DNA from 3 places in the Bacillus sp. Marseille-P3661 genome. Region 1 is predicted to be linked to each of the others. Evidence: a T-box and tRNA genes for the amino acid it is inferred to sense, from the RefSeq annotation. Region 1 holds a T-box; the other regions hold tRNA genes.

Region 1 (10,108 bases):
AAACAACAATCCGTCGAGCTAACTGATAATCAACAAAAAGGATATATAAAGGGAAAGCTTATTGTGATGGTTTTTCACAATGAAGAGTCGTTATATTCTGTTGCTAGAATTCGTATTAAAGAAACAGACGAAGACTATGAAGATAAAGAGGTCATTGTTGCAGGTTATTTCCCATATATCCATGAGGACGAAGTTTATACTTTTTTTGGTCACTTCCATCAACATCCAAGACATGGCCTACAGTATCAAATACAAAACTTCCGCAAAGAATTGCCACAATCTGAAGATGGAATTATTCAATATTTATCAAGTGATCTATTCGAAGGGATTGGGAAACGAACTGCTCGCAGTATTGTAAAAGTACTTGGTGAACGAGCAATCTCTAAAATTTTAGAAAATCCTTCTATCCTTGATACTATCCCTAAACTTACGTCAGAAAAAGCAAAAAGCTTATATGATACACTTAAACATCATCAAGGACTAGAAACCATTATGATTGCACTGTCTAATTATGGATTTGGTCCTCAGCTTTCAATGAAAATATATCAAACATACAAAGAAGAAACGTTAGAAACCATTAAGGGGAATCCTTATACATTAATTGAGGATATTGAGGGTATTGGCTTTAATCGTGCAGATGAGCTTGGGAAAGTGTTTGGTATTTCAGGTAATCATCCTGACCGGATTCGAGCTGGTTGTTTATTTATTCTTAATCAGCAATCCCTTCAGGAAGGTCATGTTTATCTAAAACTTGAACCTCTAATACTTGAAGTATATAAAATTTTAAATGAGAAACAAAAAGATAATACCGTTTCGGAAATCGACATTTCTCGGGAAATAATTGGTCTTGGAGAAGAAGGGAAAATTATTGTGGAAGAGGATCGTGCGTATATCCCTTCTCTTTATTTTTCTGAAAAAGGACTGGTATCAAGCCTTAAAAGAATTTCAGATCAAAAGGAATTCACTGACGAATTCCCAGAATCGGAATTTTTAAAAGCTTTAGGTGCTCTTGAAGAAAGGCTAAATGTGCAATATGCTCCCTCACAAAAAACAGCAATTCAAACGGCACTTTCGTCACCATTGATGATATTGACAGGTGGTCCAGGTACGGGTAAGACAACAGTTATTAAAGGCATAGTTGAGGTATATTCTGAATTGCATGGGTGCTCGCTAAATCCAAAAGATTATAAAAAGGAAGAGAGCTTTCCAATTGTTCTATGCGCTCCTACAGGAAGAGCCGCCAAACGAATGACAGAATCTACAGGATTACCTGCTGTCACAATACACCGCTTGTTAGGCTGGAATGGGGCTGAAGGTTTTAACTATGATGAAGATAATCCTATTGAAGGCAAGCTTGTTATAATTGACGAATTTTCGATGGTTGATATTTGGTTAGCTAATCAATTATTTAAAGCATTGCCACCTGCAATTCAAGTAATTCTTGTGGGGGATGAAGATCAATTGCCATCAGTAGGTCCTGGTCAAGTACTTAAGGACTTATTGTTTACGGAAAAGCTTAATACCGTTCGGTTAACGGATATATATCGTCAGTCTGAAGGGTCTTCAATTATTGATCTTGCTCACAGTATAAAAAATGGGATTTTGCCTGAAGATATTAAACAACCCAAAATAGATCGAGCGTTTTTTAAGTGTAAACAGGATCAGGTCTTGGACGTTGTACGCCAAGTTAGTGCAAACGCGCTAAAAAAGGGCTATTCAGCTAAAGACGTTCAGGTTTTAGCGCCAATGTATCGCGGTTCAGCCGGAATTGATGCGTTAAATAAAATGCTGCAGCAGCTTTTTAATCCTAAAACTGAAACAAAACGAGAGTTAGCTTTTGGGGATGTCGTTTTTCGGAAAGGTGATAAGGTATTACAACTCGTTAATCAACCTGATGATAACGTCTTTAATGGGGATATTGGAGAAATCGTCAGCATTATTTATGCGAAAGAAAATGTTGAAAAACAAGATCAAATTATTATTACCTTTGAGGGTACAGAGGTTGTGTATACTCGACAGGATTTATACAAAATAACGCATGCTTATTGCTGTTCAATTCATAAATCACAGGGCAGTGAGTTTCCGATTGTTATTCTTCCTATTGTCAAAGGGTATTTTAGAATGTTGCGCAGGAATTTAATTTATACTGCAGTTACGCGCAGTAAGAATTACTTGATTTTATGTGGAGAGGAGGATGCACTTCGTCAAGGTGTATCCCGACAGGATGAAGGTTTAAGACAGACCTCGCTTCAACAAAAAATTATCGAGCGGTTTGATGGTCCATTAAGTACAGATCCGGAATTGGTGCAATTGGATAATAACAACATGGAAAACGTTAGTCCGTATGATTTCTTGTAAAATTTCGTAATATAAAGATGTGTTCAAAACAAATATGTTTTGAAACAAACTGGATGTTCGAAAGGTGGAGTGCCTTTTGCGAACGTTCTCTTCTATAAAAGATTTACCTATTTATGAAACAAAGTCTGGTAAAGAACTTGGGAAGGTATTAGATCTTTACTTTGATGAACAGGGTACTGTCAATGGTTTAATGATGAATACAAAAGGGCTGTTTAAAAAAAATCAGCTTATTCCTCTTTCAGATATAGCCTCTTTTGGAATAGATGGCGTAATGTTATCGAATGAACAAAAAAATAAGGCAATACAAGTAAAAAAAAAGCCAAGTCATTTTCTTGAAAATGGTCACGAAAGAATTCTCGGAAAACCATTAGTTACGACTGAGGGAGAGAAACTTGGCTTAGTTGAAGATGTATATTTCCGCGAAGAATTGGGCACAATCGTAGGGTATGAAGTAACGGATGGTTTTTTCGCGGATATGACAGAAGGACGTAAAGTATTTAAGACGGATAAGCCTTTAACGATCGGTGACGATGTGTTAATTGTAGAAGTTGATCCGCAAAATAAGTAAAGCCTGTTAGTGAAAGAGGAGTGAGTATACCCTATGAAGTGCCCAAACTGTTCAAGTAAGGATCTTGGTAAAATTGGTGTGAACCAATACTATTGTTGGAATTGTTTTATTGAGCTATCCGTCAATAAAGATCGGTTTTTAACACATCAGGTTGAAGAAGATGGAACATTAAGTTCATTAGATGATCTATTCGCAGAAGAGGATTTACGACTAGAAATGTAAAATTTCCTCAAGGTGGTGTTGGCTATGAACAGAACGATGACTTCTTTAGTAGCGCTTGGAATTGGAGCAGTAGCCTATAATATGGCTAGGGGAAATAACAATATGTTTAGTGCAAGGAACATGAAAAAAATGAGAAAGCGAATTACTAAAGCTTTCTAAGCTATATTGAGGCTGTCCCGATATGGGGAGGTAACCCTGCAAGCATTAGGATCTTTTTTGGTTGATACTAAATGTATTAAAGGGAGCCCGTCCTTTGGGACAGCCCTCTTTTCTATGAGAAAAGAGGGCTGTTTATGATGGTAAAATATATGACAAATTTTAAGGGACTAGCAAATTTTGGATCCCAAACCTAATCATAAGGCCAATGAAGGACCAGATCCAGATCAAATAAAAGGTCTAGCAAATCATTAACGACCTGCAGTCTTCTTTCATCAATTAGTAGGGAGTGGTTTCATGCAAAATCGGAGTATTCTATGGCTGATACGATCCACTACATTGCTAATAATCTTTCTATGCATGTACTTATTTTTTTTAAAACTGGCTCCGCTTTGGAAACCTATTTTTGACATTTTCTTAATTGCATTTGTTCCAATTTTTATTGCAGGATTTATCACATATTTACTACATCCACTTGTAGAAGGATTACACGGGCGTGGAATTCCACGATCAATAGCCATTTTAAGTATATACCTTTGTTTCTTTGGTGGTATCGGTTTTTTACTATATAAGCTAATTCCATTAGTTGTTCAACAATTGATGGATTTAAGTAAAAATTTGCCTTATTTCACGAATACATATCGCAGTTGGATTGAGGAAATTGATTTTAGAACGGAGCATTTCCCATTAGGTATTCATCAAAGAATAGAAGCGGGGCTTAATGGATTAGAGCAAGGGATAGATCGATTTATTTCAAGATTATTACTTTTCATGAAGGAATTATTAAATTCAATTATATTATTTGCGATTATACCTTTTATTGTTTTTTATATGCTCAAAGACTTTACAATATTTAAAAAAGCAGCGTGGTATATAACTCCTAGGAAATGGAGGAAATCAGGTATTGCCTTATTAAAGGATATCGATGAGTCACTTGGACGTTATATAAGGGGGCAATTATTCGTATGTTTGGTAATTGGTGTTTGTGCAACGATAGGCCTATGGCTTAGTGGAATAAGTTATCCGCTTATTTTGGGTTTTATAATCGGTGTAACCAATATTATTCCGTATTTCGGTCCCATTATTGGAGCTGTCCCAGCAGTTATTATCGCTTCAACCATATCATTTAATATGGTGATTATTGTTTTTTTGATAATATTATTCTTACAATTCTTGGAAGGGAATGTATTATCACCGTTAATTGTCGGTAAAAGCTTACATATGCACCCTGTTGTTATTATAATTGCTCTTCTGGTTGGAGAACATATAAGTGGCATTCTTGGCTTAATTTTAGCAGTACCTATCATTGCCGTACTAAGAGTCATATTATATCATCTGAAAATTACATTCGAAAAAAAAACACAAACAGAGTAATAAACTACTGTTTGACAAACTAGTCATATTTTGTCTAAAATGATTTCATGTGTACAAATAAATGATGTTAACATGATGAAGGATCAAGTACGTTACAGACCATCTGTAAACAAAAACAATGTGTTTTTGATCGAAGAGAGAAACTCCCTAGGCTGAAAGGAGTTTTAGATGAAGGGTAACAGAAAGCTAATCTAGAGTGCAAAGCTTAATAAGCTTTGCCGTGTAGCCGCGTTAAGGCATTGAGGTGATGAAGTGGAGTTATTAGTTAACACACTTCATAATCAGGGTGGTACCGCGAGAATAATAGCTCTCGTCCCTGCTTTTAAGCAGGGACTGAGGGCTTTTTTATACTTTAAAAAGGATTACTACTTCATCAAAGAAATTAAAGTATAATATCTTCATTTTCATTATGAGCAGGTAATGTGTTTTTCTATTTTTATTTAAGGTAGGAGGAATAATTCAATGAAAAAATTAACTGCAGCACAAATTCGACAAATGTATTTAGACTTCTTTAAGGAGAAAGGTCATGCTGTTGAACCGAGCCGGTCATTAGTACCACATGAAGATCCATCATTACTTTGGATTAATAGTGGTGTTGCAACATTAAAAAAGTACTTTGATGGACGAGTCATTCCGGATAACCCAAGAATTTGTAATGCTCAAAAGTCTATTCGTACAAATGATATCGAAAATGTGGGTAAGACAGCTCGACATCATACTTTCTTTGAGATGCTGGGAAATTTCTCAATCGGTGATTACTTTAAGAAAGAAGCGATTGAATGGGCATGGGAATTCTTAACTGGTGAAAAATGGTTGGCTTTAGACCCTGAATTACTATCTGTTACTATCCATCCAGAAGATCACGAGGCGTATGATTTTTGGAATGAAGAAATTGGCGTTCCTGCAGAGCGGATTATACGTCTTGAAGGGAACTTCTGGGATATTGGTGAAGGTCCAAGTGGCCCAAATACTGAGATCTTTTATGATCGTGGTGAAGAATATGGAAGTGATGTAAACGATCCTGAATTATATCCTGGCGGTGAAAATGACCGTTATCTTGAAATATGGAATTTAGTATTCTCAGAATTTAATCATAATCCTGACAATACATATACGCCGCTTCCAAAGAAGAATATTGATACGGGGATGGGGCTAGAGCGCGTAGCTTCAGTTATGCAAGAAGTGCCGACGAACTTTGATACAGATTTATTTATGCCTATCATTAAAGCAACTGAAGAAATTTCAGGCGAAAGATATAATGTGTCAACTGAAAAGGATGAGGCATTTAAAGTAATTGCTGACCATATCAGAACTGTTACATTTGCAATTGGTGATGGAGCACTGCCATCAAATGAGGGCAGGGGTTATGTATTGCGTCGTCTTCTTCGTCGAGCGGTTCGTTATGCAAAGCAAATAAATATTCACCGACCATTCATGTTTGAACTAGTTCCAACCGTCGGAGAAATAATGGTTGATTTCTATCCAGAGGTAAAAGCAAAAGAGGAATTTATTCAACGTGTTGTTAAGAACGAGGAAGAACGTTTCCATGAAACATTAAATGAAGGCTTGGCAATCCTTTCAGAAGTGATTGAAAAGGAAAAGGCAAAAGGAAGTACTGTTCTTCCAGGAGAAGATGCATTCCGTTTGTACGATACCTATGGATTTCCATATGAGTTAACGGAAGAGTATGCTGAGGAAGCAGGAATGACAATTAATAAAGATGACTTTGATGCAGAAATGGAAAAACAACGTGAACGCGCGCGTAAAGCACGTCATGAAGAAGGCTCCATGCAGGTTCAAGGTGGTGTACTTGGTGATATTAGAATTGAAAGCAAATTTATCGGGTATGACCAAACTGATACAGAGGCAACGATTGAAGTTGTTCTACAAAATAATAACTATGCAGAACATGTTGGCACTGGTGAAGAAGCTCAAATCATGCTAAATGTGACTCCTTTCTATGCTGAATCAGGTGGTCAAATTGCTGATCAAGGATATTTAACTAATGATGAGCTTGTGTTACGAGTTAAAGATGTTCAAAAGGCTCCAAACGGTCAAAATTTACATTCTGTTGTGGTCGAAAAGGGTATACTTAGCAAAGGCTTAAAAGTTACTGCACAAGTTGACGAAGATAATCGTAATCGAATTATTAAAAACCATACTGCAACACATTTACTGCATCAAGCCTTAAAGGATGTGTTAGGTGACCACGTTGCTCAGGCTGGATCATTAGTAGCGCCAGATCGTCTTCGTTTTGATTTCTCGCATTTCGGTCAAATTAAACCAGAGGAACTTGATCAAATTGAAGCGATTGTTAATGATAAAATTTGGAATAGTATTGGTGTCGAGATATTTAATAAAAATCTTCAGGAAGCGAAAGAAATGGGGGCGATGGCCTTATTCGGTGAAAAATACGGTGACGTTGTCCGTGTTGTTCGTGTGGGTGAATACAGCTTAGAATTATGTGGTGGCTGTCACGTAAGCAATACAGCCCATATCGGTCTATTTAAAATCGTTTCTGAATCAGGGATTGGTGCAGGTACACGCCGTGTAGAAGCCGTTACAGGCGAAGCTGCGTATCGATTAATGAATGATCAAGTAAATATTTTAAAAGAGGCTGCAAGCAAGTTGAAAACAAATAGTAAAGAGGTACCAGCTAGAATCGATACATTGCACGGTGAAATTCGACAATTACAACGGGAAAATGAATCATTAGCAGCTAAACTTGGTAATATCGAATCAGCTAACCTAGTAGATGAGGTAGTGGAAGTGAACGGCGTGAAATTGTTAGCGAAGAAGGTAAATGCAAAAGACATGAATAGCCTTCGTTCCATGGTTGATGACCTTAAAAATAAGCTCGGTTCTGCTGTTATCATTCTTGGAGCTGTTAATGAGGATAAGGTAAACCTGACAGCAGGTGTTACAAAAGACTTAATCGAAAAGGGTTATCATGCAGGTAAATTAATTAAAGAAGTGGCTCAGCGCTGTGGCGGCGGCGGTGGCGGTCGTCCAGACATGGCACAAGCCGGTGGTAAAAATCCTAGCCAATTAGTAGAAGCTCTTAATTATGCTGAAGAATGGATGAAATCTATTTCGTAATTTTACCAATATAGTGTACAATAGAGAAAAAATGGTGTTTTTGAAAAAAAATGGGGAGCCCTTTACTTTAGGTTCCTTTCAGATACACCAAGAACGGAGGTGTCATATGAGCTCGTTGGATAAAACTATGCGATTTAACTTCCAAGATGAGCCTGTTGATACGAATGTAAAGGATGTATTATTTACAGTTCATGAAGCGCTACAAGAAAAGGGCTATAATCCTATTAATCAGATTGTAGGGTATTTACTTTCAGGTGATCCAGCTTATATTCCTCGCCATAAAGATGCTAGAAATATAATTAGGAAGCTTGAAAGAGATGAATTAATTGAAGAATTAGTGAAATCCTATCTAGAGACGCATCGGGATGGAAAAAACTAATGAGAGTAATTGGTTTAGATGTTGGAACAAAAACAATTGGAATTGCTGTAAGTGATGAATTAGGGTGGACTGCACAGGGCTTAGAAACGATCAAAATTGATGTAGATCAAGGTGATTTTGGTTTGGATCGCATGGCTGAACTAATAGAACAGTACAAGCCTGAAAAGTTAGTTGTCGGCTTTCCAAAGAATATGAATGGAACTGTTGGTCCACGTGGCGAAGCCTGTCTCGAGTATGCAGAGACTCTGAAAAAACAATTTAATATTGAGGTTGTGCTATGGGATGAGAGGCTTTCAACAATGGCTGCAGAACGAATTTTATTAAGTGGTGACGTAAGTCGGAAAAAGCGAAAGAAAGTCATTGACAAAATGGCGGCTGTTATGATCTTACAAGGGTTTCTTGATAGTAAACAATAAGGAGAGTGTATTTTATGGCTAAAGAGGAAAGAGAAAGAATTATTATTCCAGATGAACATGGTGAAGAGCATCTATTTGAAGTATTATTTACATTTGATGTGGATGAAACAGGTAAATCATACATGGTATTAGAGCCGGTAGGCGATAACCATAATGACGATGATGAAGAGGAAGTAGAAGTTTTTGCTTTCCGTTTTGAAGAAAGTGGAGAAGAAGACGATGTAAGTTTATTTCCAGTTGAAACTGACGAAGAGTGGGAAATCATCGAGGAAATGTTAGCTACATTCTCAGAGAATGAGGGCGATGAAGAATAAACAATAGTGAAACGGACCAGCTTGCTGGTTCGTTTTTTTTGAAAATAGGAAAGTATATACACTTTTGTAAGGTACTATGGCTGAACGATAATGGTATAGTAGCGAGACCGAGAGAATGGTAACAAATTGTTATAATCATACCTGCTAAGGTAAGTACCGGAAAGGTTACCACTTTTATAGTGAGATAGTAAATGTTAAAAGTAGTATATACTAGTAAAATAGAAGTATCTTCATATATGCTGATAGCTTTTTTCTCCTATTTTAGATAAAATTCGAGCATCTCTAACAAAAAATCCCTCGAAATATTTGAACTATATAGTATAATAATACGAATGAAGGGGGGATAATTTTGAATATATCTAAATCGGATGAAACAGATTATCACAATAAGCTACAAGATCGAGAGCATGAAGCTCGAATCGTACGTAAAATTGTACTAGTCATTTTATCAGTTTTAATTATAATTTTTCTTGCAGTAGTCATAGGTGGTTATCTATATATTACTTCTGCTTTAAAACCTGTTGATGTACAAGATGAATCAGAAAAAACAGTTACAATTCCAATCGGTTCATCTGTTCGGGGAATCGCAGGAATATTAGAAGAAAATGGACTTATTAAAGATGAAAATGTTTTCAGATATTATGTGAAGTTCAAAAATGAATCTGGCTTTCAAGCTGGTGACTATCAGTTAAGTCCGTCGATGGAAATACAAGAAATTATTGATCAATTAAAAACAGGTAAAGTAATAAAAGAAGCTTTATTTTCAATTACAATACCTGAAGGCAAACATATCGAGGAAATGGCAACGATTATTTCCAAAAAAACAAATTATTCTGTGGAAGAAATAATGGATCAACTAAATAATAAAGACTATATTCAACAGTTAATGGAAAAGTACCCAACCATTATTACTGAAGAGATATTTGACCCTAGTATTCGATATCCGTTAGAGGGGTATTTATTCCCTGCAACGTACCAATTTTTTGAGAAAGATCCATCAATCGATTTTATCATCGAGGAAATGCTTACTAAAACAGAAGAAATGGTTTCAGGCTTTACAGGACAACTTGAAGAAAAAGGACTTACAGTGCACAAATTTTTAACGATGGCATCTCTTATAGAAGAAGAAGCAACGCAAAAGGCGGATCGAGAAAAAATTTCCAGTGTTTTCTACAATCGACTAGATCAAGGCATGCCGTTACAAACGGACCCAACAGTTTTA
Region 2 (10,108 bases), on a different contig from region 1:
TTTACTTTATAAGCAAATGAATGATAAGACTACCAAACACTATCTAGAACAAATGAATCTACCATCTCGCGAAGATTTATCTAACCTTTCATCACTAATTGTCAATCTCGATACAAAAGTTGATGATCTAGAAGAGCAATTAGAAGCAAATCTCGAAAATCAGCTTTCACCAGATGTTGTGAAAAAAGATCTTACAGCTTTAAAGAAAGAAGTTAAAGAGATTGGCAGTAAATTAGACGAAGTTCTGCAATTTATTAGAGAAAGCCAAAAAAATACTGCTTCAACAAAGAGTACTACTGAAAACAGCAATTAACCTTTCAATGCAAAGTAATATTAAAACAGAAGAAAAATAAAAATAATTCAGGGAGTGTGTGGGAATATGACTACTAATCTACAAGGTAAAGTTGCGATTATCACTGGGGGAGCTGTAGGTATCGGAGCAGCTATTACTAGAGAATTAGCTCAAAACGGGGTAAAGATTGTAATCAACTATAATAGCAGTAGCCAAGCTGCTGAAAAATTAGTTGCATCTATTCAAGAAAACGGTGGAACAGTAATTGCTGTCCAAGCGGATGTTTCAAAATCTACAGAAGCTACTAAACTTATAAATGCGGCTGTTGATACATATGGCCAGTTAGATATTTTAGTTAATAATGCAGGAATTACAAGAGATCGTTCATTTAAAAAGCTTTCAGAAGATGATTGGAGATCGGTGATTGATGTTAATTTAAATAGTTTATATAATACAACATCCGCAGCATTAGAACCAATTACTAAATCTGAAGCTGGTAGAATCATTAATATTGCATCTGTTATTGGCCAATCAGGTGCATTCGGGCAAACAAATTACTCTGCTGCAAAAGCTGGTATTATTGGTTTTACAAAATCTCTTGCTCTTGAATTAGCTAGAACAAGCGTAACTGTCAATGCAGTTTGTCCTGGGTTCATAGAAACAAGTATGGTTTTAGAAATCCCAGAGGAAATACGTGATCAAATTCGTGCAAAGGTTCCTCAAAAACGATTTGGCCACCCAGAAGAGATTGCAAAAGGTGTACTATTCCTATGTAAAGATGGAGCTTATATTACTGGTCAGCAATTAAATATCAACGGCGGATTATACATGTAATTACTCTAGTTAAAAGGTGGGAACAGGGATGATCATGGAAAAACAACTCGATGATCTTGTAGAGTTAATGCCAGAGGAGGCTAAGAAATCGTATCGTCGTTTCAAACGAACTATGCAAGTATTAACAACAGAACCAGAACCAGAAGTCGGATTAACTCCAAAAGAGGTGATCTGGACGAAAAATAAAGCAAAATTATACCGATACATTTCAGAAAAGCCTAAAAAATATAAAACACCCCTATTAATGGTGTATGCTTTAATAAACAAGCCTTATATTCTTGATATTACGAAAGGTTTTAGTCTTGTAGAATACCTTCTTGATCAAGGTTTTGATGTATATATGCTAGATTGGGGTACTCCAGGCTACGAGGATCGTCATATGAAGTTGGATGATTTTATCTTAGACTATATTCCTCGTGCTGTAAAAAAGGTTATTCGTACTTCTAGTGCAAATGATATATCAGTTTTAGGTTATTGTATGGGTGGAACAATGACTTCAATCTTTGCCTCCCTACATCCTGAACTGCCCATTAAAAACCTAGTGTTCATGACAAGCCCGTTTGACTTTGAAGATACTGGATTATACGGTAATTTCCTTGACGAGCGCTATTTTGATGTTGATAATGTCGTAGAAACACTTGGCAACGTGCCGCCTGAAATGATTGATTTTGGTAATAAAATGCTTGATCCGCTTTCGAACTTTTATGGTCCATATGTTACTTTATATGATCGTTCAGACAATCCAAAGTTTGTAGAGAGCTGGAAACTAATGCAAAAGTGGCTTAGTGATGGAATCCCATTTCCTGGTGAAGCATATCGCCAATGGATTCGCGAGTTTTATCAGCAGAATAAATTAATCAAAGATAAGCTTACAATCCGCGGACGACAAGTAGATTTGGGGGCAATTAAAGCTAATGTTCTTAACATTGCTGGTGAGCGTGATGTAATCGCCATGCCACATCAAGCAGAAGCGCTAATGGAGAAAATTTCAAGTACTGACAAGGAATATATTTGTGTACCAACAGGGCATGTCTCTGTTACCTTTGGCCCAAAAGCACTTCAAATCACATTTCCTAAAATTAGTGAATGGTTAGCTAAACGATCAAAATAAAAAAGTTAAGGGCCTTAAATGCTAGCATTCAAGGCCCTTAACTTTTTTATGAAGTATTTACTTTACATATTTGTAATAACGATAATTAATACCTATACTTCAATCATACTTCAATGATAATTGGTAGAATCATCGGTTTCCTTTTCGTTTGTTGATATAAATATTGTCCTACCGATTTTTTTATACTTAATTTAATGTCATTCCACTGATTTTTATTGGATTTTTGTACATCACTAACAGTCTTTTTTATAAGCTGATTTACATCACGAAGAAGTTCTTCGGAATTTCTAACATATACAAATCCACGAGTAATCGTGTCAGGCTCAGAAATAAGTTTCTTGTCTCTTCTACTCATTGTTAATACAATAACAAGCATACCATCCTCTGAGAGTTGTTTTCGATCCCGTAATACAATATCACCTACATCGCCTACACCAATTCCATCTACATAAGTATTTCCAACTGGTATACTTCGTGTTTGCCTAGCAACTCCATTTTCAATATCAACAACATCACCATTATTCATTATAAATGTATTACCCTTTTCTACCCCAACCGATTCAGCTAATATTCGATGCTGATGCAGCATTCTAAATTCACCATGTATCGGTACAAAATATTTGGGTTTCATTAAAGTAAGCATGAGCTTTAAGTCTTCCTGATAGCCATGTCCGGAAACATGCATACCAGATGCACTTCCAGATCCATAAATAACTTTTGCTCCAAGTGCAAATAAATTATCAACGATTCGTGTAATACTTCTTTCGTTACCAGGGATAGGACCAGCTGCAAAAATTACTGTATCGTCAGGTAATATTTCTACGCCACGATAATCACCAGTTGATAAACGTGCAAGAGCAGCTAACGGTTCTCCTTGACTTCCTGTACATAAGATGACGACCTTATCTGGCGGCAACTCATTAATTTCGTTTTGATCAATGATCATGCCTTCAGGTACATCTAAATAACCACGTTCGATTGCAACTGCAACAACATTTACCATACTTCTCCCGAGCAATACTATCTTTCTGTTTGTAAGCTGCGCAGCCACAACAATTTGTTGAACACGATTAATATTTGATGCAAATGTAGATATAACTATTTTTTGTTTAGCTTTCATGAAAGCCTCTATTATATGTTCTCCTACCATTTGTTCAGAAGGAGTACCACCAGGACGTTCGGCATTTGTACTTTCTGAAATTAGTAACAACACTCCATTACTACCAATATCCGCCATTTTATGGATTTCTGAATGTTCATTATTTACAGGAGTTAAATCAAACTTAAAATCACCAGTATGTACAACCGCGCCTTCCGGTGTATTGAAAACTATTCCGACACAATCGGGTATACTATGGTTTACTTTAAAAAATCTTATGTTGATATCATCAAAGTTTAGATTAGTGTTTGAGTCAATTTCATGCAGTTCAGTTTCCCTTAATAATTTATGCTCTTGTAGCTTTAATTCAATTAATCCGAGCGTAAAACTAGTTGCATAAACCGGTACATTTAATTTTTTTAAAAAGTATGCGATACCACCAATATGATCCTCATGGCCATGAGTTAGAATTAAGGCTTTAACTTTATCTCTATTTTCTTCTAAATAAGTAACATCAGGAATTATTAAATCAATCCCCAACAAGCTCTCATCGGGAAATTTATTACCGCAATCAACCACAATAATTTTATTATCATATTCAATAGCATACATATTTTTTCCGATCTCGTTTAAACCGCCCAATGCAAAAATCGATAATGCTTTACTTTTTAAGCTCAACTATAATACCTCCTACTATATAATTTTCTATATAGTATGGCCTAGTTAGCATTTCTTTATTAGAGACTTACTAGTATATTAAAACGGTTTACCAGTACAACAAGTAGATTTACTTTACTACCATTTCCTTATGACTACCCAACAGTTATGGAGACAGTTTATATATATGTATAAAAAAAGACTAGAAGCATGTTACTTCTAGTCTTTTGGTTAGCGTCCCAGGAGAGATTCGAACTCCCGACCGACGGCTTAGAAGGCCGTTGCTCTATCCAGCTGAGCTACTGGGACATACAATTTATATATGGCGGAGAAGGAGGGATTTGAACCCTCGCGCCGGTTACCCGACCTACACCCTTAGCAGGGGCGCCTCTTCAGCCACTTGAGTACTTCTCCAAAATTAAAAATGGCTCCGCAGGTAGGATTCGAACCTACGACCGTTCGGTTAACAGCCGAATGCTCTACCACTGAGCTACTGCGGAACAACTATGATTTAAGAGTATGGTGGGCCTAAATGGACTCGAACCATCGACCTCACGCTTATCAGGCGTGCGCTCTAACCAGCTGAGCTATAGGCCCATTAATAAATCTGGAGCGGGTGATGGGAATCGAACCCACGACAACAGCTTGGAAGGCTGTAGTTTTACCACTAAACTACACCCGCAAAAGGAGTTTTATATTAATTGGAGGCAGCAACCGGATTTGAACCGGTGATAAAGGTTTTGCAGACCTCTGCCTTACCACTTGGCTATGCTGCCATGTTAGAAATGGCTGGGCTAGCTGGATTCGAACCAGCGCATGACGGAGTCAAAGTCCGTTGCCTTACCGCTTGGCTATAGCCCACCAATAAAAAGAATAAAATATATGGGGCGACTGATGGGGATCGAACCCACGAATGCCGGAGCCACAATCCGGTGCGTTAACCACTTCGCCACAACCGCCATATTATTTATAAATGGTGGAGGGGGACAGATTCGAACTGCCGAACCCACAGGGAGCGGATTTACAGTCCGCCGCGTTTAGCCACTTCGCTACCCCTCCGTATAAAATTTAAAGTGGCTCGAGACAGAATCGAACTGCCGACACGAGGATTTTCAGTCCTCTGCTCTACCGACTGAGCTATCGAGCCAAAAAAATCTATATGAACAGTAGAAATTCTACTGATATAAAGATGGCGGTCCGGACGGGACTCGAACCCGCGACCTCCTGCGTGACAGGCAGGCATTCTAACCAGCTGAACTACCGGACCAAATTGCGGGGACAGGATTTGAACCTGTGACCTTCGGGTTATGAGCCCGACGAGCTACCAGACTGCTCCACCCCGCGATAATAATATTATAATAATTTTGTACTTGCTTAGGGATCTGTAGAAAAAATGACTGTCCCTTCCTCTTCTCGTATATTCAAAGATGTTAATGCGTCGGGACAACTCGTAGTTTATTCACGGATGTTTTGCTCGTTGCTCCACCCCGCGATAATACTATTTTTATTAAAGGGCGGAGGAAGAGGGATTCGACCCCCCGCGCGGTTTAACCCGCCTGTCGGTTTTCAAGACCGATCCCTTCAGCCGGACTTGGGTATTCCTCCGCATTAAAGTGATTATGGTGGAGCCTAGCGGGATCGAACCGCTGACCTCCTGCGTGCAAGGCAGGCGCTCTCCCAGCTGAGCTAAGGCCCCAAAGTAATTACATGGTCGGGAAGACAGGATTCGAACCTGCGACCCCTTGGTCCCAAACCAAGTGCTCTACCAAGCTGAGCTACTTCCCGAAATGGCGCGCCCGACAGGAGTCGAACCCATAACCTTCTGATCCGTAGTCAGACGCTCTATCCAATTGAGCTACGGGCGCATTCGTTTAATCTTCTATAAAAGTTTTGTATGTCAGATGTCCCTTCCTCTTCTAGCTTTTCATGGATGTTAGATCCGTCGGGACAACTCGTCGTATTTCATGGATGTTTTGCTCGTCGCTCTATCCAATTGAGCTACGGGCGCATTTAAATGGTGCCGAGGGCCGGACTTGAACCGGCACGGTAGTCACCTACCGCAGGATTTTAAGTCCTGTGTGTCTGCCAATTCCACCACCCCGGCAGGACTTTTGGAGCGGAAGACGGGATTCGAACCCGCGACCCCCACCTTGGCAAGGTGGTGTTCTACCACTGAACTACTTCCGCAATATTGTGTTTTAAAGTGCGGGTGGAGGGACTTGAACCCCCACGCCATAGGCGCTAGATCCTAAGTCTAGTGCGTCTGCCAATTCCGCCACACCCGCAAAAATGGTGAGCCATGAAGGACTCGAACCTTCGACCCTCTGATTAAAAGTCAGATGCTCTACCGACTGAGCTAATGGCTCGTATCAAAGTACGATTATTAATTTTATATTGTGCCAATGTTTCTACTGCATCTACGACACCTCAATCTCATATCGTTTATTCAATGATGTTGTTCGATTGAGGTTCTGAAGCTTATTCAAGGATGCTTACTCGGTTGTGCTCTACCGACTGAGCTAATGGCTCGTACATTTTTTAAGAAAGTGGTGCCGGCGAGAGGAATCGAACCCCCAACCTACTGATTACAAGTCAGTTGCTCTGCCAATTGAGCTACACCGGCAATTATGGTGGAGGATGACGGGATCGAACCGCCGACCCCCTGCTTGTAAGGCAGGTGCTCTCCCAGCTGAGCTAATCCTCCAATTTGGTGACCCGTACGGGATTCGAACCCGTGTTACCGCCGTGAAAGGGCGGTGTCTTAACCGCTTGACCAACGGGCCAAATTACATTGAGATTTCATTTCACTATTTATTGTTCATTTTATTCTCACAAGATTTATATTAACACACACTTTCGTGGAAGTCAATATTTTTTTAGAAAATCCATATGCATTTGCTTGGCAACGTCCTACTCTCACAGGGAGACAGCCCCCAACTACCATCGGCGCTGAAGAGCTTAACTTCCGTGTTCGGAATGGGAACGGGTGTGACCTCTTCGCTATCGTCACCAAACAATTTATTTAACCTGAGGTTGTTCCCTCAAAACTAGATAACAAGCATTCATAAACTGTAGGTAATTGTCCACCTTCCACTCCTAGACTCTCGAGATCAAATAACCTTCCTCCTCCGGAAGTCTATCGACTTCTTCGTCGGAAGAACATTTGCTCATCGAGTCTGAACAGTCGTGTCAGGTTTTCTACTTGGTTAAGTCCTCGATCGATTAGTATTCGTCAGCTCCACATGTCACCATGCTTCCACCTCGAACCTATCTACCTCATCATCTCTGAGGGATCTTACTTACTTAAAGTAATGGGAAATCTCATCTTGAGGGGGGCTTCATGCTTAGATGCTTTCAGCACTTATCCCGTCCACACATAGCTACCCAGCGATGCTCTTGGCAGAACAACTGGTACACCAGCGGTGTGTCCATCCCGGTCCTCTCGTACTAAGGACAGCTCCTCTCAAATTTCCGACGCCCACGACGGATAGGGACCGAACTGTCTCACGACGTTCTGAACCCAGCTCGCGTACCGCTTTAATGGGCGAACAGCCCAACCCTTGGGACCGACTACAGCCCCAGGATGCGATGAGCCGACATCGAGGTGCCAAACCTCCCCGTCGATGTGGACTCTTGGGGGAGATAAGCCTGTTATCCCCGGGGTAGCTTTTATCCGTTGAGCGATGGCCCTTCCATGCGGAACCACCGGATCACTAAGCCCGACTTTCGTCCCTGCTCGACTTGTAGGTCTCGCAGTCAAGCTCCCTTGTGCCTTTACACTCTACGAATGATTTCCAACCATTCTGAGGGAACCTTTGGGCGCCTCCGTTACTCTTTAGGAGGCGACCGCCCCAGTCAAACTGCCCACCTGACACTGTCTCCCGCCCCGATCAGGGGCGCGGGTTAGAATTTCAATACAGCCAGGGTAGTATCCCACCGATGCCTCCACCGAAGCTGGCGCTCCGGCTTCTCAGGCTCCTACCTATCCTGTACAAGCTGTACCAAAATTCAATATCAGGTTGCAGTAAAGCTCCACGGGGTCTTTCCGTCCTGTCGCGGGTAACCTGCATCTTCACAGGTACTATGATTTCACCGAGTCTCTCGTTGAGACAGTGCCCAAATCGTTACACCTTTCGTGCGGGTCAGAACTTACCTGACAAGGAATTTCGCTACCTTAGGACCGTTATAGTTACGGCCGCCGTTTACTGGGGCTTCGATTCAAAGCTTCTCCGAAAAGGATAACCTCTCCTCTTAACCTTCCAGCACCGGGCAGGTGTCAGCCCCTATACTTCGCCTTGCGGCTTCGCAGAGACCTGTGTTTTTGCTAAACAGTCGCTTGGGCCTATTCACTGCGGCTCTCTCGCGCTTGCACGCTATCAGAGCACCCCTTCTCCCGAAGTTACGGGGTCATTTTGCCGAGTTCCTTAACGAGAGTTCTCTCGCGCATCTTAGGATTCTCTCCTCGCCTACCTGTGTCGGTTTGCGGTACGGGCACCTTCTACCTCGCTAGAAGCTTTTCTTGGCAGTGTGGAATCAGGAACTTCGGTACTATATTTCCCTCGCCATCACAGCTCAGCTTATGTGGTAAGCGGATTTGCCTACTTACCAGCCTAACTGCTTGGACGCGCATATCCAACAGCGCGCTTACCCTATCCTCCTGCGTCCCTCCATTGCTCAAACGGTAAAGAGGTGGTACAGGAATATCAACCTGTTGGCCATCGCCTACGCCTTTCGGCCTCGGCTTAGGTCCCGACTAACCCTGAGCGGACGAGCCTTCCTCAGGAAACCTTAGGCTTTCGATGGACAAGATTCTCACTTGTCTTTTCGCTACTCACACCGGCATTCTCACTTCTAAGCGCTCCACTAGTCCTTCCGGTCTAGCTTCAAAGCCCTTAGAACGCTCCCCTACCACTGACACGTAAGTGTCAATCCACAGCTTCGGTGATACGTTTAGCCCCGTTACATTTTCGGCGCAGAGTCACTCGACCAGTGAGCTATTACGCACTCTTTAAATGGTGGCTGCTTCTAAGCCAACATCCTGGTTGTCTAAGCAACTCCACATCCTTTGCCACTTAACGTATACTTTGGGACCTTAGCTGGTGATCTGGGCTGTTTCCCTCTTGACCACGGACCTTATCACTCGTAGTCTGACTCCTAAGGATAAGTCTTTGGCATTCGGAGTTTGACTGAATTCGGTAACCCGATGGGGGCCCCTAGTCCAATCAGTGCTCTACCTCCAAGACTCTTACCTTAAGGCTAGCCCTAAAGCTATTTCGGGGAGAACCAGCTATCTCCAAGTTCGATTGGAATTTCTCCGCTACCCACACCTCATCCCCGCACTTTTCAACGTGCGTGGGTTCGGGCCTCCATCCAGTGTTACCTGGACTTCACCCTGGACATGGGTAGATCACCTGGTTTCGGGTCTACGACCACGTACTACAATCGCCCTATTCAGACTCGCTTTCGCTGCGGCTCCGTCTCTTCGACTTAACCTTGCACGGGATCGTAACTCGCCGGTTCATTCTACAAAAGGCACGCTGTCACCCATAAATGGGCTCCAACTACTTGTAGGCACACGGTTTCAGGATCTCTTTCACTCCCCTTCCGGGGTGCTTTTCACCTTTCCCTCACGGTACTGGTTCACTATCGGTCACTAGGGAGTATTTAGCCTTGGGAGATGGTCCTCCCAGCTTCCGACGGGATTTCACGTGTCCCGCCGTACTCAGGATCCACTCAAGAGAGAACGAAGTTTCAGCTACAGGGCTGTTACCTTCTTCGGCTGGTCTTTCCAAACCACTTCACCTACTTCGTTCCTTTGTAACTCCGTATAGAGTGTCCTACAACCCCAAGAGGCAAGCCTCTTGGTTTGGGCTTCTTCCGTTTCGCTCGCCGCTACTCAGGAAATCGCGTTTGCTTTCTCTTCCTCCGGGTACTTAGATGTTTCAGTTCCCCGGGTCTGCCTTCAGTACCCTATGTATTCAGGTACAGATCCTGTTCCATTACGAACAGTGGGTTTCCCCATTCGGAAATCTCCGGATCAAAGCTTACTTACAGCTCCCCGAAGCATATCGGTGTTAGTCCCGTCCTTCATCGGCTCCTAGTGCCAAGGCATTCA
Region 3 (10,108 bases), on a different contig from region 1:
GGTTTAATTCGAAGCAACGCGAAGAACCTTACCAGGTCTTGACATCCTCTGCTACTTCTAGAGATAGAAGGTTCCCCTTCGGGGGACAGAGTGACAGGTGGTGCATGGTTGTCGTCAGCTCGTGTCGTGAGATGTTGGGTTAAGTCCCGCAACGAGCGCAACCCTTGTCCTTAGTTGCCAGCATTCAGTTGGGCACTCTAAGGAGACTGCCGGTGACAAACCGGAGGAAGGTGGGGATGACGTCAAATCATCATGCCCCTTATGACCTGGGCTACACACGTGCTACAATGGATGGTACAAAGGGTTGCGAGACCGCGAGGTTGAGCCAATCCCATAAAGCCATTCTCAGTTCGGATTGTAGGCTGCAACTCGCCTACATGAAGCTGGAATCGCTAGTAATCGCGGATCAGCATGCCGCGGTGAATACGTTCCCGGGCCTTGTACACACCGCCCGTCACACCACGAGAGTTTGTAACACCCGAAGTCGGTGGGGTAACCTTTTGGAGCCAGCCGCCTAAGGTGGGACAGATGATTGGGGTGAAGTCGTAACAAGGTAGCCGTATCGGAAGGTGCGGCTGGATCACCTCCTTTCTAAGGAAGAATTACGAAGACGCGCTTAGACATTTTGTTTAGTTTTGAGAGAGCATTCTCTCTATATTGTTCTTTGAAAACTAGATAGCAATAACATTCATATTTACTGTAGAAAAGTTCTTATTAAAATCTTGATGATTAAGATCATCTTAGGTTAAGTGAATAAGGGCGCACGGTGAATGCCTTGGCACTAGGAGCCGATGAAGGACGGGACTAACACCGATATGCTTCGGGGAGCTGTAAGTAAGCTTTGATCCGGAGATTTCCGAATGGGGAAACCCACTGTTCGTAATGGAACAGGATCTGTACCTGAATACATAGGGTACTGAAGGCAGACCCGGGGAACTGAAACATCTAAGTACCCGGAGGAAGAGAAAGCAAACGCGATTTCCTGAGTAGCGGCGAGCGAAACGGAAGAAGCCCAAACCAAGAGGCTTGCCTCTTGGGGTTGTAGGACACTCTATACGGAGTTACAAAGGAACGAAGTAGGTGAAGTGGTTTGGAAAGACCAGCCGAAGAAGGTAACAGCCCTGTAGCTGAAACTTCGTTCTCTCTTGAGTGGATCCTGAGTACGGCGGGACACGTGAAATCCCGTCGGAAGCTGGGAGGACCATCTCCCAAGGCTAAATACTCCCTAGTGACCGATAGTGAACCAGTACCGTGAGGGAAAGGTGAAAAGCACCCCGGAAGGGGAGTGAAAGAGATCCTGAAACCGTGTGCCTACAAGTAGTTGGAGCCCATTTATGGGTGACAGCGTGCCTTTTGTAGAATGAACCGGCGAGTTACGATCCCGTGCAAGGTTAAGTCGAAGAGACGGAGCCGCAGCGAAAGCGAGTCTGAATAGGGCGATTGTAGTACGTGGTCGTAGACCCGAAACCAGGTGATCTACCCATGTCCAGGGTGAAGTCCAGGTAACACTGGATGGAGGCCCGAACCCACGCACGTTGAAAAGTGCGGGGATGAGGTGTGGGTAGCGGAGAAATTCCAATCGAACTTGGAGATAGCTGGTTCTCCCCGAAATAGCTTTAGGGCTAGCCTTAAGGTAAGAGTCTTGGAGGTAGAGCACTGATTGGACTAGGGGCCCCCATCGGGTTACCGAATTCAGTCAAACTCCGAATGCCAAAGACTTATCCTTAGGAGTCAGACTACGAGTGATAAGGTCCGTGGTCAAGAGGGAAACAGCCCAGATCACCAGCTAAGGTCCCAAAGTATACGTTAAGTGGCAAAGGATGTGGAGTTGCTTAGACAACCAGGATGTTGGCTTAGAAGCAGCCACCATTTAAAGAGTGCGTAATAGCTCACTGGTCGAGTGACTCTGCGCCGAAAATGTAACGGGGCTAAACGTATCACCGAAGCTGTGGATTGACACTTACGTGTCAGTGGTAGGGGAGCGTTCTAAGGGCTTTGAAGCTAGACCGGAAGGACTAGTGGAGCGCTTAGAAGTGAGAATGCCGGTGTGAGTAGCGAAAAGACAAGTGAGAATCTTGTCCATCGAAAGCCTAAGGTTTCCTGAGGAAGGCTCGTCCGCTCAGGGTTAGTCGGGACCTAAGCCGAGGCCGAAAGGCGTAGGCGATGGCCAACAGGTTGATATTCCTGTACCACCTCTTTACCGTTTGAGCAATGGAGGGACGCAGGAGGATAGGGTAAGCGCGCTGTTGGATATGCGCGTCCAAGCAGTTAGGCTGGTAAGTAGGCAAATCCGCTTACCACATAAGCTGAGCTGTGATGGCGAGGGAAATATAGTACCGAAGTTCCTGATTCCACACTGCCAAGAAAAGCTTCTAGCGAGGTAGAAGGTGCCCGTACCGCAAACCGACACAGGTAGGCGAGGAGAGAATCCTAAGATGCGCGAGAGAACTCTCGTTAAGGAACTCGGCAAAATGACCCCGTAACTTCGGGAGAAGGGGTGCTCTGATAGCGTGCAAGCGCGAGAGAGCCGCAGTGAATAGGCCCAAGCGACTGTTTAGCAAAAACACAGGTCTCTGCGAAGCCGCAAGGCGAAGTATAGGGGCTGACACCTGCCCGGTGCTGGAAGGTTAAGAGGAGAGGTTATCCTTTTCGGAGAAGCTTTGAATCGAAGCCCCAGTAAACGGCGGCCGTAACTATAACGGTCCTAAGGTAGCGAAATTCCTTGTCAGGTAAGTTCTGACCCGCACGAAAGGTGTAACGATTTGGGCACTGTCTCAACGAGAGACTCGGTGAAATCATAGTACCTGTGAAGATGCAGGTTACCCGCGACAGGACGGAAAGACCCCGTGGAGCTTTACTGCAACCTGATATTGAATTTTGGTACAGCTTGTACAGGATAGGTAGGAGCCTGAGAAGCCGGAGCGCCAGCTTCGGTGGAGGCATCGGTGGGATACTACCCTGGCTGTATTGAAATTCTAACCCGCGCCCCTGATCGGGGCGGGAGACAGTGTCAGGTGGGCAGTTTGACTGGGGCGGTCGCCTCCTAAAGAGTAACGGAGGCGCCCAAAGGTTCCCTCAGAATGGTTGGAAATCATTCGTAGAGTGTAAAGGCACAAGGGAGCTTGACTGCGAGACCTACAAGTCGAGCAGGGACGAAAGTCGGGCTTAGTGATCCGGTGGTTCCGCATGGAAGGGCCATCGCTCAACGGATAAAAGCTACCCCGGGGATAACAGGCTTATCTCCCCCAAGAGTCCACATCGACGGGGAGGTTTGGCACCTCGATGTCGGCTCATCGCATCCTGGGGCTGTAGTCGGTCCCAAGGGTTGGGCTGTTCGCCCATTAAAGCGGTACGCGAGCTGGGTTCAGAACGTCGTGAGACAGTTCGGTCCCTATCCGTCGTGGGCGTCGGAAATTTGAGAGGAGCTGTCCTTAGTACGAGAGGACCGGGATGGACACACCGCTGGTGTACCAGTTGTTCTGCCAAGAGCATCGCTGGGTAGCTATGTGTGGACGGGATAAGTGCTGAAAGCATCTAAGCATGAAGCCCCCCTCAAGATGAGATTTCCCATTACTTTAAGTAAGTAAGATCCCTCAGAGATGATGAGGTAGATAGGTTCGAGGTGGAAGCATGGCGACATGTGGAGCTGACGAATACTAATCGATCGAGGACTTAACCAAAACGAAAAGCGGAAGTGCCCGTCAAGCGACGTAAGGACTGAAGCACATCGACTGAGATAAAGGAAACACGAAGAGCGGTAGCGATTCGATGTTGACTTATCGTAGGGAGGTGGGCGAAGTTCACTAGTCGCTGGGCACTGGAGCTGGACAATTACAGTTGAATATGAATGCTTGTTATCTAGTTTTGAGGGAACAACCTCAGGTTAGATAAATTGTTTGGTGACGATAGCGAAGAGGTCACACCCGTTCCCATTCCGAACACGGAAGTTAAGCTCTTCAGCGCCAATGGTAGTTGGGGGCTGTCCCCCTGTGAGAGTAGGACGTTGCCAAGCATTAAATATGGAGGATTAGCTCAGCTGGGAGAGCACCTGCCTTACAAGCAGGGGGTCGGCGGTTCGATCCCGTCATCCTCCACCATTTATTAAAATTCTATTATCGCGGGGTGGAGCAACGAGCAAAACATCCGTGAATAATCTCCGAGTTGTCCCGACACATAAACATCTATGAATTAACGAGAAGAGAAAGAGACAGTCAGATTCTATCCAAATTTAATAGCAGCTACAAAATTATTCTAATATTATTATCGCGGGGTGGAGCAGTCTGGTAGCTCGTCGGGCTCATAACCCGAAGGTCGCAGGTTCAAATCCTGTCCCCGCAACCAATTTATAAATATCAATTGTTATGTGGTTCCGTGGTGTAGTGGTTAACATGCCTGCCTGTCACGCAGGAGATCGCGGGTTCGATCCCCGTCGGAACCGCCATATATATGCCGGTGTAGCTCAATTGGCAGAGCAACTGACTTGTAATCAGTAGGTTGGGGGTTCGATTCCTCTCGCCGGCACCACTTTCTTAAAAAATGTACGAGCCATTAGCTCAGTCGGTAGAGCACGATCGAGTAAGCATCCTTGAATAAGCTTCAGAACCTCAATCTAACAACATCAATGAATAAACGATATGAGATTGAGGTGTCGTAGATGCAGTAGAAACATTGGCATAATACAAAATTAATAATCGTACTTTGATACGAGCCATTAGCTCAGTCGGTAGAGCATCTGACTTTTAATCAGAGGGTCGAAGGTTCGAGTCCTTCATGGCTCACCATTATTTGCGGGTGTGGCGGAATTGGCAGACGCACTAGACTTAGGATCTAGCGCCTATGGCGTGGGGGTTCAAGTCCCTCCACCCGCACTTTAAAACAAAGGAACTCCGACTAAGATCGGTCACGTCCTGTGACCAACGTCGAAGTCAGTACATCATGTACAAGCGCGGAAGTAGTTCAGTGGTAGAACACCACCTTGCCAAGGTGGGGGTCGCGGGTTCGAATCCCGTCTTCCGCTCCAAAAGTCCTGCCGGGGTGGTGGAATTGGCAGACACACAGGACTTAAAATCCTGCGGTAGGTGACTATCGTGCCGGTTCAAGTCCGGCCCTCGGCACCATTTAAATAATGTTGCGCGCCCGTAGCTCAATTGGATAGAGCGTCTGACTACGGATCAGAAGGTTATGGGTTCGACTCCTGTCGGGCGCGCCATTTCGGGAAGTAGCTCAGCTTGGTAGAGCACTTGGTTTGGGACCAAGGGGTCGCAGGTTCGAATCCTGTCTTCCCGACCATGTAAATTACTTTGGGGCCTTAGCTCAGCTGGGAGAGCGCCTGCCTTGCACGCAGGAGGTCAGCGGTTCGATCCCGCTAGGCTCCACTTATTTTAATAAATTATTATGGCGGTGTAGCTCAGCTGGCTAGAGCGTACGGTTCATACCCGTAAGGTCGGGGGTTCGATCCCCTCCGCCGCTATTACAAAACATATTTTTATAGCTTATTATAATATAAAAGTATGTAAACTTATAATTGCATGGACCCTTAGCTCAGCTGGTTAGAGCTATCGGCTCATAACCGATCGGTCGCAGGTTCGAGTCCTGCAGGGTCCACTTTATTAAATTATTCATTGCGGAGGAATACCCAAGTCCGGCTGAAGGGATCGGTCTTGAAAACCGACAGGCGGGTTAAACCGCGCGGGGGTTCGAATCCCTCTTCCTCCGCCATATTATTACGGCTCGATAGCTCAGTCGGTAGAGCAGAGGACTGAAAATCCTCGTGTCGGCAGTTCGATTCTGTCTCGAGCCACCATTAATTACTTTGTTGGGCTATAGCCAAGCGGTAAGGCAACGGACTTTGACTCCGTCATGCGCTGGTTCGAATCCAGCTAGCCCAGCCATATAATTTATATGCGGGTGTAGTTTAGTGGTAAAACTACAGCCTTCCAAGCTGTTGTCGTGGGTTCGATTCCCATCACCCGCTCCATTTACAATATGGGCCTGTAGCTCAGCTGGTTAGAGCGCACGCCTGATAAGCGTGAGGTCGATGGTTCAAGTCCATTCAGGCCCATTTTCTTCCACAGTAGCTCAGTGGTAGAGCTATCGGCTGTTAACCGATCGGTCGCAGGTTCGAATCCTGCCTGTGGAGCCATTCGGAGAAGTACTCAAGTGGCTGAAGAGGCGCCCCTGCTAAGGGTGTAGGTCGGGTAACTGGCGCGAGGGTTCAAATCCCTCCTTCTCCGCCAGCAGAAGGTAATAAATATGGCCCGTTGGTCAAGCGGTTAAGACACCGCCCTTTCACGGCGGTAACACGGGTTCGAATCCCGTACGGGTCATCAAAAAAAAGAGATCAAGAGGTAATTATCCTCTTGATCTTTTTTTTATAGAAAGACTTTATATTTTGAAGGACATACCGAACCTTTATAAGAATAAGTGAAAAATTTCCTGATTGATCCTCAAAAACCTTATTTGTTAAAATAGGGTTCATTCATTTGTCTTCATAATTTTCCAACGTTAGTATTTCACTAATAAATTAATTTCTAGTAATGGATTTTACTTACAGAACAAAATTATTATCATCTGAATGTGAGACATGAGATAATACTATATAGCTAGTCGTTAGGGGGAGTTTGATGTCTTTACGATTTATTTTAGGACGCTCAGGGAGTGGGAAATCTACATTTCAATTAAATGAGGTAAGGAACCAGTTAATTGAAAATCCAACAGGTTCGCCAATTATATATCTTGTGCCAGATCAAATGTCATTTCAGGTAGAGTATCAATTAATCAATACACCTGGAATTAAAGGATTATTGCGTGCGCAGGTATTTAGTTTTACAAGATTAGCATGGAGGATCCTCCAGGAAACGGGAGGGTTTGCAAGATTTCATCTTGATAATGTTGGTCTACACATGTTACTCAGGAAAATTATTGAATATCGGAAAGATGAGTTAAAAGTGTTTACTAGAGCAGCTGATCAAAATGGGTTCATTAAACAACTTGAGGATATCATTGCTGAATTTAAACGATATTGTGTGACTCCAGATTTATTAGAGGAAAAACGTAAAGAGTTAAGTAATCTTGAAAAGCAACATACAAATAAAGAGGTATTGTTAGAAAAGTTAGCTGATTTTCAATTAATTTATCAAGATTACGAGAGATCCTTACTATCACAATATGTAGATTCAGAAGATTATTTGCGTTTATTAGCTGAAAATATTCCGAAATCAACTGAACTTAAGGAAACAGAAGTTTATATTGATGGCTTCCATAACTTTACGCCACAGGAATTAGAGGTTTTACGAGAACTTTTAAAGGCTTGTAAGCGAGTGACGATTGGCTTAACTATGGATCCTATATCAGTAGATGCGGTCGTTCATGAACTTAGTCTCTTTCAAGTTACTAATAAAACATATAATCAATTATTAACCATTGCTAGGGATAATAATGTAGAAATAGAAAATCCAGAGCTATTACATGAAACGGTACGCTTTAAAGGCTCTCCATCTCTAGCGCATTTAGAGAAACACTATGATAGCCGGCCTACTCAAACATTTTCAGAAGAAATAATAAATATTAAATTAAATTGTGCAGTAAATCGTCGTGCAGAAGTAGAAAGTGTAGCAAGAGAAATGATACGTCTAGTAAAAGAAACTAATTATCGATGGCGAGACTTTGCTATTTTACTTCGAAATGGGGCCAGCTATCATAATTTGTTAGAAACAGTATTTGATGATTTTGATATTCCTCTTTTTCTTGATCAGAAACGATCGATGTTAAATCATCCGCTTATCGAGCTTATTCGTTCTTGTTTAGATGTTGTCCAAGGTCAATGGAGATATGAACCTATTTTTCGATGTATTAAAACCGATTTATTATATCCGTTGGAAAGTCAACGCGATAAGCTGCGTGAAGAGATGGATCAATTCGAAAACTATGTACTTGCTTATGGTATTCAAGGGAAAAAGTGGATAGATTCCAAGCCCTGGTCATACCGTCGTTTTTACTCAATTGAAGGTCAAAATATAGCTAAGACTGATAAAGAGATGCAGTTCGAAACTATGATTAATAAATTGCGGAATTTAGTAACAACCCCTTTTATAGCTTTTGAAAAACGATTAAAAAAGGCAAAAACGGGTCGTGACTATTGTGAAGCAATATATTATTTTCTCGAAGGACTTAATATTCCCAAGAAAATGGATCAATTATGTTACGAAGCCGAAGAAAAAGGTGACTTAATTGAATCCAGAGAACACAGCCAAGTATGGCAAGCGATTATTAACTTATTAGATCAAATGGTCTCATTAATAGGTGATGAAAAGATATCGCTCGAGTTATTTAAAAATATGATTCAAACTGGACTTGAAAGCATGCATTTTGCAACTGTACCTCCAGCGATGGATCAGGTGTTGGTTGGTGATATGGAGCGATCTCGTTTTTCAAATTTGAAATGTACATTTATATTGGGAGCGAACGATGGTGTAATTCCATTAAAGCCAGTAGAAGAAGGCGTTATAACAGAAGAGGAAAGAGAGTTCTTATCGACTAATGCATTTACCTTAGCTCCTGGTAGTATGCAACAGCTATTAGATGAACAATTTTTAATATATATGGCGCTAACTAGTGCATCAGATCAACTTTGGATTAGCTACCCAATTGCAGATGAAGAAGGAAAAGCTTTAGTTCCGTCTTTATTAATTAATAGATTAAAAGACTTGTATCCTGCTCTACAGGAGAGATTAGTATTAAATGAGCCGAATGAAGAACCAATAGCGGAACAATTGTGTTATATTACAAATCCTCAAAAAACTTTATCATATCTTTCTGCTCAATTACAGAGTTGGAAAAGAGGCTATCCAATTGAACCAATATGGTGGGATGTATATAACTGGTTTGTTAACAATAAAGAACTAGGAATGCAGGCAAGTAGAATTTTGGGAAGTTTATTTTTTATTAATAAACCTGAACGATTAACCCAGCAGGTGAGTAAGCTGCTATACGGTGATCATATTCAGGCTAGCGTATCCCGGATGGAGTTATTTCAGTCTTGTCCGTTTTCACAATTTATATCGTATGGTTTAAAACTAGAAGAACGGCAAATTTTTAGATTAGAAGCCCCTGATATTGGTCAATTGTTTCACGCTGCTTTAAAAATGATGACAGACTATATTCAAGAAAATAACCTGAATTGGGCACTGTTAACTAAAAAGGAATGTGAACAACTCGCGTTTATGATGGTTGAAAAATTAGCTCCAAATATCCAAAAAGAGATCTTACTAAGTAACAATCGTTTTCATTATATTAAAAGGAAACTGCAACAAGTAGTTGGACGAGCTTCTATTATCTTAAGTGAACATGCAAAGGTAAGTGGCTTTACTCCAATTGGATTGGAACTAGCATTTGGTTCAAAAGGGGCTTTACCGCCATTACAATTTACTTTGAAAAACGGTTGTTCAATGGAAGTGGTCGGTCGTATCGACCGGGTAGATAAATCTGTTGGAGAGAAGGGCGTCTTCTTAAGGGTAATCGATTATAAATCAAGTCAAACACAACTGAATTTGTCTGAAGTTTACTATGGCTTGGCCTTGCAAATGTTAACATATTTAGACGTAGTTATAACAAATTCAAAACAGTGGCTTGGAACGGATGCTTTGCCAGCAGGGGTTTTATATTTTCATGTTCATAACCCGATGCTTAATAAATCAACGATACCAACATTTGAACAAATTGAAAAAGAAATTTTTAAGCAGTTTAAGATGAAAGGATTATTGTTAGGTGAGAAGGAATCAGTACAGTTAATGGATCAAACACTTGAAACAGGCTATTCAGATATTATTCCAGTTGCTATGAAGAAAGACGGAGGGTTTTACAGTAGTTCGTCGATAGCCAGTCAGGAGGACTTCGGTCACCTAAGAAAATATGTACGCAATAAAATTCAAAGTATCGGAACAGATATTACCGATGGAGTAATTGATATTGCACCATATAAAATTAAAGACCGTACACCATGTACATTCTGTTCTTACAAGTCTATCTGTCAATTTGATCGTTCTTTACAAGAAAATGAATATAAGACTTTGCAATTACAAAAGTCTGACGATGTATTAGAAAAAATTCG

Evidence for each region. The T-box of region 1 lies ahead of alaS (alanine--tRNA ligase). A T-box ahead of a tRNA ligase gene usually reads a tRNA of that ligase, here a tRNA-Ala.
Region 2: it has a tRNA-Ala gene. The T-box ahead of alaS (alanine--tRNA ligase) is inferred to sense a tRNA for this amino acid. The anticodon was not compared.
Region 3: it has a tRNA-Ala gene. The T-box ahead of alaS (alanine--tRNA ligase) is inferred to sense a tRNA for this amino acid. The anticodon was not compared.

Annotation. Positions count from the first base shown of each region.
Region 1 is NZ_LT965953.1:917,203-927,310, forward strand. It holds gene recD2 (SF1B family DNA helicase RecD2) at 1-2,358, shown strand, start outside; gene C1724_RS04135 (PRC-barrel domain-containing protein) at 2,435-2,926, shown strand; gene C1724_RS04140 (hypothetical protein) at 2,960-3,148, shown strand; gene C1724_RS04145 (YrzQ family protein) at 3,173-3,307, shown strand; gene C1724_RS04150 (AI-2E family transporter) at 3,602-4,678, shown strand; T-box leader at 4,745-4,999, shown strand; gene alaS (alanine--tRNA ligase) at 5,141-7,777, shown strand; gene C1724_RS04160 (IreB family regulatory phosphoprotein) at 7,884-8,156, shown strand; gene ruvX (Holliday junction resolvase RuvX) at 8,156-8,572, shown strand; gene C1724_RS04170 (DUF1292 domain-containing protein) at 8,587-8,886, shown strand; gene mltG (endolytic transglycosylase MltG) at 9,236-10,108, shown strand, end outside.
Region 2 is NZ_LT965957.1:202,918-213,025, forward strand. It holds gene phaR (polyhydroxyalkanoic acid synthase subunit PhaR) at 1-313, shown strand, start outside; gene C1724_RS22010 (3-oxoacyl-ACP reductase) at 380-1,126, shown strand; gene phaC (class III poly(R)-hydroxyalkanoic acid synthase subunit PhaC) at 1,155-2,237, shown strand; gene C1724_RS22020 (ribonuclease J) at 2,341-4,014, opposite strand; tRNA gene C1724_RS22025 (tRNA-Arg) at 4,229-4,302, opposite strand; tRNA gene C1724_RS22030 (tRNA-Ser) at 4,317-4,407, opposite strand; tRNA gene C1724_RS22035 (tRNA-Asn) at 4,419-4,493, opposite strand; tRNA gene C1724_RS22040 (tRNA-Ile) at 4,514-4,590, opposite strand; tRNA gene C1724_RS22045 (tRNA-Gly) at 4,602-4,675, opposite strand; tRNA gene C1724_RS22050 (tRNA-Cys) at 4,696-4,769, opposite strand; tRNA gene C1724_RS22055 (tRNA-Gln) at 4,780-4,854, opposite strand; tRNA gene C1724_RS22060 (tRNA-His) at 4,877-4,952, opposite strand; tRNA gene C1724_RS22065 (tRNA-Tyr) at 4,968-5,052, opposite strand; tRNA gene C1724_RS22070 (tRNA-Phe) at 5,068-5,140, opposite strand; tRNA gene C1724_RS22075 (tRNA-Asp) at 5,184-5,260, opposite strand; tRNA gene C1724_RS22080 (tRNA-Met) at 5,264-5,337, opposite strand; tRNA gene C1724_RS22085 (tRNA-Ser) at 5,509-5,598, opposite strand; tRNA gene C1724_RS22090 (tRNA-Ala) at 5,614-5,689, opposite strand; tRNA gene C1724_RS22095 (tRNA-Pro) at 5,702-5,778, opposite strand; tRNA gene C1724_RS22100 (tRNA-Arg) at 5,782-5,858, opposite strand; tRNA gene C1724_RS22105 (tRNA-Leu) at 6,009-6,097, opposite strand; tRNA gene C1724_RS22110 (tRNA-Gly) at 6,106-6,180, opposite strand; tRNA gene C1724_RS22115 (tRNA-Leu) at 6,198-6,278, opposite strand; tRNA gene C1724_RS22120 (tRNA-Lys) at 6,284-6,359, opposite strand; tRNA gene C1724_RS22125 (tRNA-Thr) at 6,541-6,616, opposite strand; tRNA gene C1724_RS22130 (tRNA-Val) at 6,622-6,697, opposite strand; tRNA gene C1724_RS22135 (tRNA-Glu) at 6,702-6,776, opposite strand; rRNA gene rrf (5S ribosomal RNA) at 6,891-7,007, opposite strand; rRNA gene C1724_RS22145 (23S ribosomal RNA) at 7,196-10,108, opposite strand, start outside.
Region 3 is NZ_LT965954.1:654,037-664,144, reverse strand. It holds rRNA gene C1724_RS14340 (16S ribosomal RNA) at 1-591, shown strand, start outside; rRNA gene C1724_RS14335 (23S ribosomal RNA) at 744-3,680, shown strand; rRNA gene rrf (5S ribosomal RNA) at 3,896-4,012, shown strand; tRNA gene C1724_RS14325 (tRNA-Val) at 4,022-4,097, shown strand; tRNA gene C1724_RS14320 (tRNA-Met) at 4,265-4,341, shown strand; tRNA gene C1724_RS14315 (tRNA-Asp) at 4,366-4,441, shown strand; tRNA gene C1724_RS14310 (tRNA-Thr) at 4,449-4,524, shown strand; tRNA gene C1724_RS14305 (tRNA-Lys) at 4,706-4,781, shown strand; tRNA gene C1724_RS14300 (tRNA-Leu) at 4,788-4,868, shown strand; tRNA gene C1724_RS14295 (tRNA-Gly) at 4,946-5,020, shown strand; tRNA gene C1724_RS14290 (tRNA-Leu) at 5,029-5,117, shown strand; tRNA gene C1724_RS14285 (tRNA-Arg) at 5,133-5,209, shown strand; tRNA gene C1724_RS14280 (tRNA-Pro) at 5,213-5,289, shown strand; tRNA gene C1724_RS14275 (tRNA-Ala) at 5,303-5,375, shown strand; tRNA gene C1724_RS14270 (tRNA-Met) at 5,397-5,470, shown strand; tRNA gene C1724_RS14265 (tRNA-Ile) at 5,531-5,604, shown strand; tRNA gene C1724_RS14260 (tRNA-Ser) at 5,626-5,718, shown strand; tRNA gene C1724_RS14255 (tRNA-Phe) at 5,728-5,803, shown strand; tRNA gene C1724_RS14250 (tRNA-Gln) at 5,817-5,891, shown strand; tRNA gene C1724_RS14245 (tRNA-Gly) at 5,904-5,977, shown strand; tRNA gene C1724_RS14240 (tRNA-Ile) at 5,988-6,061, shown strand; tRNA gene C1724_RS14235 (tRNA-Asn) at 6,068-6,142, shown strand; tRNA gene C1724_RS14230 (tRNA-Ser) at 6,146-6,236, shown strand; tRNA gene C1724_RS14225 (tRNA-Glu) at 6,255-6,326, shown strand; gene addB (helicase-exonuclease AddAB subunit AddB) at 6,624-10,108, shown strand, end outside.